2 linked regions of the Tsuneonella mangrovi genome follow. The main gene of each other region encodes a partner of the protein of the gene in region 2 in a complex. Links are inferred from orthologs where the notes say so. Each region holds a gene or a part of one and is shown on either strand. Other genes may lie near its edges.

Region 1 (2,721 bases), 780 kb from region 2 along the record:
TCGCTATCCGGCGGGAACCCCGGTCGAGCAGTGGGACGCATTCAAGGATGGCCGGATCGAAGTGCAGGACCTTGGCAGTCAGCTGGCATGTCTGGCAGTGCCGGCCGCACCCGGCGAAACCGTGATCGACCTGTGCGCAGGTGCGGGAGGCAAGACGCTCGCGCTGGCAGCGGCAATGGACAATCGCGGCACCTTGCTCGCGTGCGATTCCGACCGGACGCGCCTGTCGCGCCTCGTGCCGCGCGCTGAACGGGCGGGGGCAGGGATGATCGAGACCCGTTTGCTCGATCCGGGCAAGGAACTCGCTGCGTTAGATGGCTTTGCGGGCAAGGCTGATACGGTGTTGGTCGATGCGCCATGTTCGGGGACCGGGACGTGGCGACGCAGCCCCGAAGGTCGCTGGCGGCTGACGCCCGAAAGACTGGCGCGATTTGCAGACATCCAGTCGCGACTGCTTGAAATTGCGTCACAACTTGTTCAGCCGGGTGGTCGGCTTGTCTTTATCACCTGCTCACTGCTTGACACCGAGGGCAGCGACAGGATCGAGGCATTCCTCGCCGCTAACGAGCAATGGAGCGCCGAAGCTCTCGATCTTCCGGCAGGGACGCCACGCGGTAAGGGTTTGCGGCTTTCGCAGTTCCATGACGGCACGGACGGATTTTTCATCGCGCGGCTGGCTCGCGCATGTTAACTTGAGACGTTATGTCTGCTGTTGAACTTTTCGATGGCTCGAATTTCAAGGAGTTGCTGATGCGTTTCGCTGCACCCGCCACCGCCGTTGCGATGGTTTTCGCACTGACTGCGAGCATGGGGCAGGGTGCCGACCGGGTTACCGACCCGCGCGCAGTGGCACTGCTCTCGCAAGGTCGTGCAGCGCTCGACGCCGGGCAAACGGAACAGGCAATCGATGCGTTCGAGGCAGCACTCGCGGTCGATCCTGGCTCTCCGGAGATATTCAACGACCTTGGCGATGCGGCTCGTATCAACGGGCTGCAGGGCAAGGCAATCCGCTATTACCGCGACGCAATGCGGCTCGATCCGAAGAACCTTGAGGCGATCTCGGGCGAAGGCACCGCACTCGTTGAAAAGGGCGCGGTCGAGAAGGCCAATCGCAACCTCGCCAAGCTCGAAACGCTCTGCGGGCCGAACTGCCCCGCTACGCGCCAGCTTGCTGCGGCCATCGCGAAGGGCCCGCAACAGCGAATCCTCACTGCCGAAGCGGTGATGCCCGATTCTTCAGTGACCCAGCAGAACTAGGTCAGATAAGGTCGCGAAACTCTTCGAGAACCGCGCGATAGACGCGCTTCTTGAACGGCACGATCAGGTCCGGCAGCTGCTCCGGATCCGCCCACTTCCATTCGCAGAATTCCGGCGGACTGTGCGCTGCCAGGTCGATTGCCTCATCGGGACCATGAAACCGCGCAAGGAACCAGGTCTGTTCCTGCCCGCGATATTTGCCGCCCCATAACTTGCCGAGAAGCTCATCGGGCAAATCGTAGCGGAGCGGCTCGTCCATCTGCTTGAGCACGGACACAAGATCGGCGACCACCCCGGTTTCCTCCGCCAATTCGCGATGCATGGCGACGACTGGATCTTCGCCGCGATCGATCCCACCCTGCGGCATCTGCCAGAAGCCGCTGTCCCGGTTATCGATTCGCATCCCGACGAAAGCCTTGCCGTGCTGGTTGACGAGCATGACACCGACGCAGGGGCGATAAGGCAGGCTGCTCAAGTCGTTCATTTTGGCTAAGCCAATCCAAGCATCATTTTCATGGCCGAGATAACCTTGAGTGTCTCCGTTTGTGCGCTCGGTAGAGTTTTCCGCAGAGTCATAAAGTCGTGAATCAGCCCCTTCATGTCGAAAAAGCAAACGTCGATTCCGGCATCGACAAGCTTTGCAGCGTAACTGCGACCTTGGTCGCGCAGCGGATCAAGCCCTGCGGTAGCGATTACTGTCGGTGGCAATCCATCGACAGTTGCAAGCGCGGGATAAGCGCGTGGATTGCCCGCTTCCGGCTGGTAGCAACTCGAGAACCATTCCATCGTGTCCCGAGTGAGGAGATGCTTCTCAGCGAATTCTTCCATTGAACCACCAACAAGATCATCAACCCACGGATAGCCCAAAACCTGCAGCAGGATAGGCAGCTCGGCCGGATTGTCGGCAAGGGAGCGGGCAATTACGAGAGCAGCATTCGCGCCCGCGCTAACCCCGAACGTCACAATGCCTGTGACTTCCCGATCGAGCTCTGCAGGGTTAGTGGCCAGCCATCTTGCCGCTGCTTCGCAATCGTCGACCGGCGCGGGAAAAGGATGTTCCGGCGCGCAGCGATAGTCGACCGCAAGCACAGGCAAGTCGAGTCGCGCAGCAAGCTCGTTGCAAAGCGAATTGTGTGTCTCCAGATCCCCGATCACGTATCCGCCGCCGTGGAAGAAAAGCACGACCGGACCCGGATCGCGCGATTCGCGAGAATCGTAGAACCGCACAGGAATGTCGCCCGCTGGACCTGGACACGCCAGATCCCGGACGACAGCAAGCTTAACCGGATCGGGATTGGTCATCTGCTTCAGCACGCGGTAGGCCTGCCGGCTTACCGCCACATCAGGCGGGCCTTCAGGCTTTGGCTGGCTATTCATGAAATCGAGAAATGCGCGCACATCGTCGCGCGGTGCGTTGTCTGTTGACGACACTAAAACCCCTCTCATCGGTTCGTGTTTGCAACC
Region 2 (5,153 bases):
CCCAGCTGTAGGCATCGGGTTCGGACTTCATCAACCAGTAGCGCGGCACACATAACTCCCGGGGTCTGAGCGACCGCAGGAAAGTAATCCTACGCAGGCCGCTTAACACTATTTTCAAACACTTTGCGCGATAAGGCACCGATTAACAGCGAACAAGGGTCCGTCGCACAGCAATCGATTTGGGGAAGCATGGCTCAGGCGAGCGACACCGAGGACAACAGGATGGCGCGTGCAGAGCGTGACCTTGTCGCGCTCGGGATCGCTGTTGCCGCAATCCTGCTGTTTGTCGGCACTGGCGGCCTGGTTTTGCCGCAAGTGGTTCGTGCCTGGGCCGGCCACGGAACCGGCCCCGCACCGGTGCTGGTCTCCACATTGCTGCTCAACATTGCCCTGGTGATCTTCGCGTGGCGGCGATACTCCGAGCTGACTCTCGAGATTGCCGAGCGTCGCAAGGCGGAAGCTCTCGCGCGCCAACTGGCCGAAATCGATCCGCTGACCGACACGCTCAACCGTCGCTCGATCACGTCCGCTTCTGAAGGCCTGCTCGAGCGCACGCGCAATGACGGTCGAGCGCTGGCGGTGATCGTGGTCGATCTCGACAACTTCAAGATGATCAACGACCTCAACGGTCACAAGGCCGGCGATACCCTGCTGCGGACCGTGGCCGAACGCATCACCGGCCTGCTGCCGAAGGGTTCGCTGCTGGCGCGATTGGGCGGCGACGAGTTTGTCTGTATCGTTCCATTCGACGTGAATGCCGCGGAACGCATCGATCATTTGGCGGCACGGCTGATCAATCGTGTGGCGATGCCGGTGCCCTGCGATGGGCTGCAGGTGGAAGTAACAGTTTCGCTGGGGATTTCCGTCAATCGGGGCGATCACGCAAACGGCCCTGAAACCGACGTGATCGAAGACCTGATCCACCGCGCCGATATCGCGATGTATCATGCCAAGAAGCAGGGCAAGAACCGCTACTTCTGGTTCGAGCAGTCGATGGAAAACGACCTGCGGCTGCGTGTCGAACTCGAAACCGGCATTCGCAAGGGGATCGCGAACGGAGAGTTCGTTCCGTATTACGAGCAGCAGGTCGACCTCGAAACCGGCGAGATCGGCGGATTCGAAATGCTCGCACGCTGGCATTCGCCCACGCTCGGCCTCGTGATGCCCGACGTGTTCATCCCGATCGCCGAGGAAATCGGCGTGATTGCGGAGCTCAGCGAAGGGCTGATCGACCAGGCGTTGCAGGATGCCCGGGAATGGGATCCGAAGCTTTCGCTGTCGGTCAATATCTCGCCGGTCCAACTGCGTGATCCGTGGTTTTCGCAGAAGTTGCTCAAGCTGCTGGTCAAGCACAGTTTCCCGCCACAACGGCTGGACATCGAAATCACCGAATCGTGCCTGCATGAGAATATCGGGGTGGTTCGCTCGATGATCACCAGCCTCAAGAACCAGGGTGTGACGATCAGCCTCGACGACTTCGGAACCGGGTATTCGAGCCTCGAACAGCTGCGCACGCTGCCGTTCGACCGGCTCAAGATCGATCGCAGCTTCGTGAGCGAACTGAGCGAAGCGGGCGCCAGCAACAAGATCGTTCGGGCAATCGTTTCACTGGGTGACGGGCTCGATATGCCGCTCACCGCAGAGGGAATCGAGGATGACCAGATCCTCGCCGCGCTCAAGGAAATGGGGCATCTCAAGGGCCAGGGGTATCACTATGGGCGGCCCGAACCGGTCGAGTTGCTGCGCAAGCGGCTGGCTTCGGCCAACCTGCTGCGATCTTCAAACGCCATGCCCGAAGCCGCCGACAGCGAACCGGCGGGAGAGGAACCCGCGCAAGTTCGCGACCAGCGACGCAACGCCGGCTGATCGCGCCGCCACTGGACGTTCGCCCGGTGCGCGCATAGATGCGCTTGCACCATGCGCGTCCCCTTCACCAAGATGCACGGCCTCGGCAACGACTTCGTCGTGCTCGATGCGCGCGCCGAGCCGCTGCCGCCAATCGACAGGGCAATGGCACGTGCGCTGGCGGACCGGCGGATCGGGATCGGTTGCGACCAGCTGATCCTGCTCGAAGGGTCGGACTGCGCCGATTTCCGGATGCGGATCTTCAACGCCGACGGCGGCGAGGTCGAGGCCTGCGGCAACGCCAGCCGCGCGATTGCGCTGCTCCATGGCGCGAAGGCACAGGTCGAGACCAGCGGCGGGACGATCACCGTCGAGCCGATGGACGGCGGCGCACGGATCGACATGGGCACTCCGCGGTTCGGGTGGGAGGAAATCCCGCTCGCCTACGCGATGGACACGCTGTCGATGCCGGTCGGCTGGGAAGGACTGGAAGGCCCTGCCGCGGTCAACGTCGGCAATCCGCACGTGATTTTTTTCGTCGAAGATACCGGCATCGTGCCGCTCGACCGGCTGGGGCCGCTGATCGAGCGCGATGCGCTGTTTCCCGAGCGGGTCAACGTCAACGTCGCCCACGTCGCCGGTCCGGAAACGATAGACCTGCGGGTGTGGGAGCGCGGTGCGGGCCTCACGCGCGCGTGCGGCACCGGGGCGTGCGCCACCGCGGTCGCGGCGATGCGGCGCGGCCTGGTGAGCGGGCGCAAGGTTGCCGTGAACCTGCCCGGCGGTACGCTCGACATCGAATGGACTTCGGGCGATCGCATTCTGATGACCGGCCCCGCCGCAACCAGCTTCACCGGCAGCTTCGAATGGAGCGACTACGCGTGAGCGCAGAAGTCATTTCGCTCGGTTGCCGCCTGAATATCTCCGAAAGCGAACGCATCCGCGCGCTTCTGGCGAGCGAGCCGCGCGAGACGGTAGTGGTCAATTCGTGCGCGGTCACCAGCGAAGCGGTGCGCCAGACCCGCCAGGCAATCCGCCGCGCCCGGCGAGAGCGCCCCGATGCCCGCCTGCTGGTGACAGGGTGCGCCGCCGAGATCGAACGCGAGCAGCTCGCCTCGATGCCCGAAGTCGATGGTCTGGTGCCCAACGCAGCCAAGCTCGACGCGCGGGCGTGGAATGCCCCGACGGATCATCCGGAGGTCATCCCGCAGCACAGCCGCGCGTTCATCGCAGTGCAGAACGGGTGCGACCATGCCTGCACTTTCTGCGTGATCCCGCAGGGGCGCGGCGCCAGCCGGTCGCTGGCTATCGCCGAAGTGCTGAACCTGGTCGAACATGACCTGTCGTTCGGCGCGCGCGAAGCGGTGCTGACCGGGGTCGATCTGACCAGTTGGGGCCACGACCTGCCGAATGATCCGCGACTGGGTAAACTGGTGCAGGCGATCCTCGATGAGTTCCCGCAGCTTTCCCGGCTGCGCCTGTCCTCGCTCGACGGGATCGAGATCGATCCACTGCTCGAGGACTTGCTGGCGAGCGAGCCGCGGGTGATGCCGCACGTGCACCTCTCGCTCCAGCACGGGCACGATCTGATCCTCAAGCGGATGAAGCGCCGCCACTTGCGCGCCGACGCGGTCGCGCTGGTCGAGCGGCTCAAGGCGCGCCGACCGGAAATCGCCATCGGCGCGGACCTGATCGCCGGGTTCCCGACCGAGACCGACGAACATCACGCGGCGAATCTCTCGATCGTGCGCGAACTCGGGATCGTCCACGGGCACGTGTTCCCTTACTCCCCGCGCCCCGGCACCCCTGCCGCGCGGATGCCGCAGGTCGACCGGCAAGTGATCAAGGCGCGTGCCGCTCAGCTTCGCGCGGCGGTGCGCGACGTGCGCGCGGCATGGCTCGCCGCCAAGCTCAGCCAGCCGCTCGAAGTGCTTGCCGAACGCGACGGATGCGGCCATGCGCCTGACTTCGCCCGGGTCCGCCTGCCAAACGGCGTCGCGCCCGGAACCATCGCAACCGTCACTCCCACCGCAATCGAGGAAGGCCTGCTGGCATGAGCGAACCGAGCTGGACCGAGCGCGTGTTCGGCGGCTTCCGCAAGACCTCCGAACGGCTGTCGAGCAACCTCACCGGGGTTGTCGGCACGGCAAAGCTCGACGACGCGACGCTCGATGATGTCGAAGATGCGCTGATCGTTTCCGACCTCGGCCCGGCTGCCGCGCGCCGCATCCGCGACCGGCTGGCGGAAAAGCGTTTCGGGCTCAACATCACCGAACAGGAATTGAAGGAAGCAGTCGCCGAGGAAATCGCCGCGATCCTGCGCCCGGTGGCCAAGCCGCTCGAGATCGTTGCCTTCCCGCGCCCGCAGGTGATCCTGGTGATCGGGGTCAACGGCAGCGGCAAGACGACCACCATCGCCAAGCTCGCGCACTGGCTGCAGGAAGACGACTACGGCGTGATGCTGGCAGCGGGCGATACCTTCCGCGCTGCCGCGATCGGCCAGCTGGCGACCTGGGCGGAGCGGATCGGCGCACCGATCGTGCGCGGCCCCGAAGGCGGCGACCCGGCAAGCATCGTGTTCGACGGGGTCAAGGCCGCAACCGAGCAGGGCATCGACGCGCTGATCGTCGACACCGCCGGGCGCCTGCAGAACAAGCGCGAGCTGATGGAAGAGCTCGCCAAGATCCGCCGCGTGCTCGGCCGCCTCAACCCCGAAGCGCCGCACGACGTGATCCTGGTTCTCGATGCGACCAATGGGCAGAATGCGCTTAGCCAGATCGAGATATTCAAGGAGGTTGCAGGTGTGACCGGGCTGATCATGACCAAGCTCGACGGCACTGCGCGCGGCGGCGTGCTGGTGGCTGCAGCAGAGCAGTTCGGGCTGCCGATCCACGCGATCGGGGTGGGCGAAAAGCTCGACGACCTGCGCCCGTTCGACCCCGACCTTGTCGCGCGCGTGATTGCGGGAGTGGCCTGATGAGCGAGCAGAACCCCCAGAAGAAGCCCTCCGGCTGGCTCAATGTCGCGGTCGACTACGGCCCATTGCTGGTGTTCCTCGGCGTGTACTGGTTCTACGCGCCGGCGGACAAGCAGGACATGGTCGGCGTGCTGTTCGCGGTGATCCGCAGCACCGGGGCGTTCATGGTCGCGGCGATCGTCGCGCTGGGCCTGTCGAAATGGCTCACCGGCAAGGTCTCGCGGATGCTGATGCTCTCGACGATCCTGATCGTCGGGTTCGGCGGGCTGACGATCCTGCTGCGCGACCCGGTCTACGTGCAGATCAAGCCGACGGTGCTTTACCTGTTCTT

The links. Proteins that work in one complex are often made in the same cells at the same time.
Region 1: the proteins of dapF (region 2) and CJO11_RS01810 are in contact, whole or in part, in a solved structure (PDB 5YGU), measured with the Escherichia coli proteins. The link is inferred for Tsuneonella mangrovi from one-to-one orthologs.

What each region holds. Positions count from the first base shown.
Region 1 is NZ_CP022889.1:374,514-377,234, reverse strand. Bases 1-2,708 are described here. They hold CJO11_RS01810 (RNA pyrophosphohydrolase), read right to left. Parts: upstream 1,742-2,708; coding sequence 1,259-1,741; downstream 1-1,258. Other genes in these bases: CJO11_RS01805 (alpha/beta hydrolase), read right to left, coding at 1,747-2,703; CJO11_RS01815 (tetratricopeptide repeat protein), read left to right, coding at 751-1,257; CJO11_RS01820 (RsmB/NOP family class I SAM-dependent RNA methyltransferase), read left to right, coding at 1-691. UniProt on the Escherichia coli protein: Master regulator of 5'-end-dependent mRNA decay.
Region 2 is NZ_CP022889.1:1,156,399-1,161,551, forward strand. The notes cover bases 1,042-3,823. They hold dapF (diaminopimelate epimerase), read left to right. Parts: upstream 1,042-1,917; coding sequence 1,918-2,730; downstream 2,731-3,823. Other genes in these bases: CJO11_RS05740 (putative bifunctional diguanylate cyclase/phosphodiesterase), read left to right, coding at 1,042-1,866; CJO11_RS05750 (MiaB/RimO family radical SAM methylthiotransferase), read left to right, coding at 2,727-3,823. Also shown: CJO11_RS05735 (EVE domain-containing protein), read right to left, coding at 1-31; more of CJO11_RS05740, read left to right, coding at 223-1,041; more of CJO11_RS05750, read left to right, coding at 3,824-3,902; signal recognition particle-docking protein FtsY, read left to right, coding at 3,899-4,822; CJO11_RS05760 (inner membrane-spanning protein YciB), read left to right, coding at 4,822-5,153. UniProt on the Escherichia coli protein: Involved in the succinylase branch of the L-lysine biosynthesis and in the biosynthesis of the pentapeptide incorporated in the peptidoglycan moiety. Catalyzes the stereoinversion of LL-2,6-diaminopimelate (L,L-DAP) to meso-diaminopimelate (meso-DAP).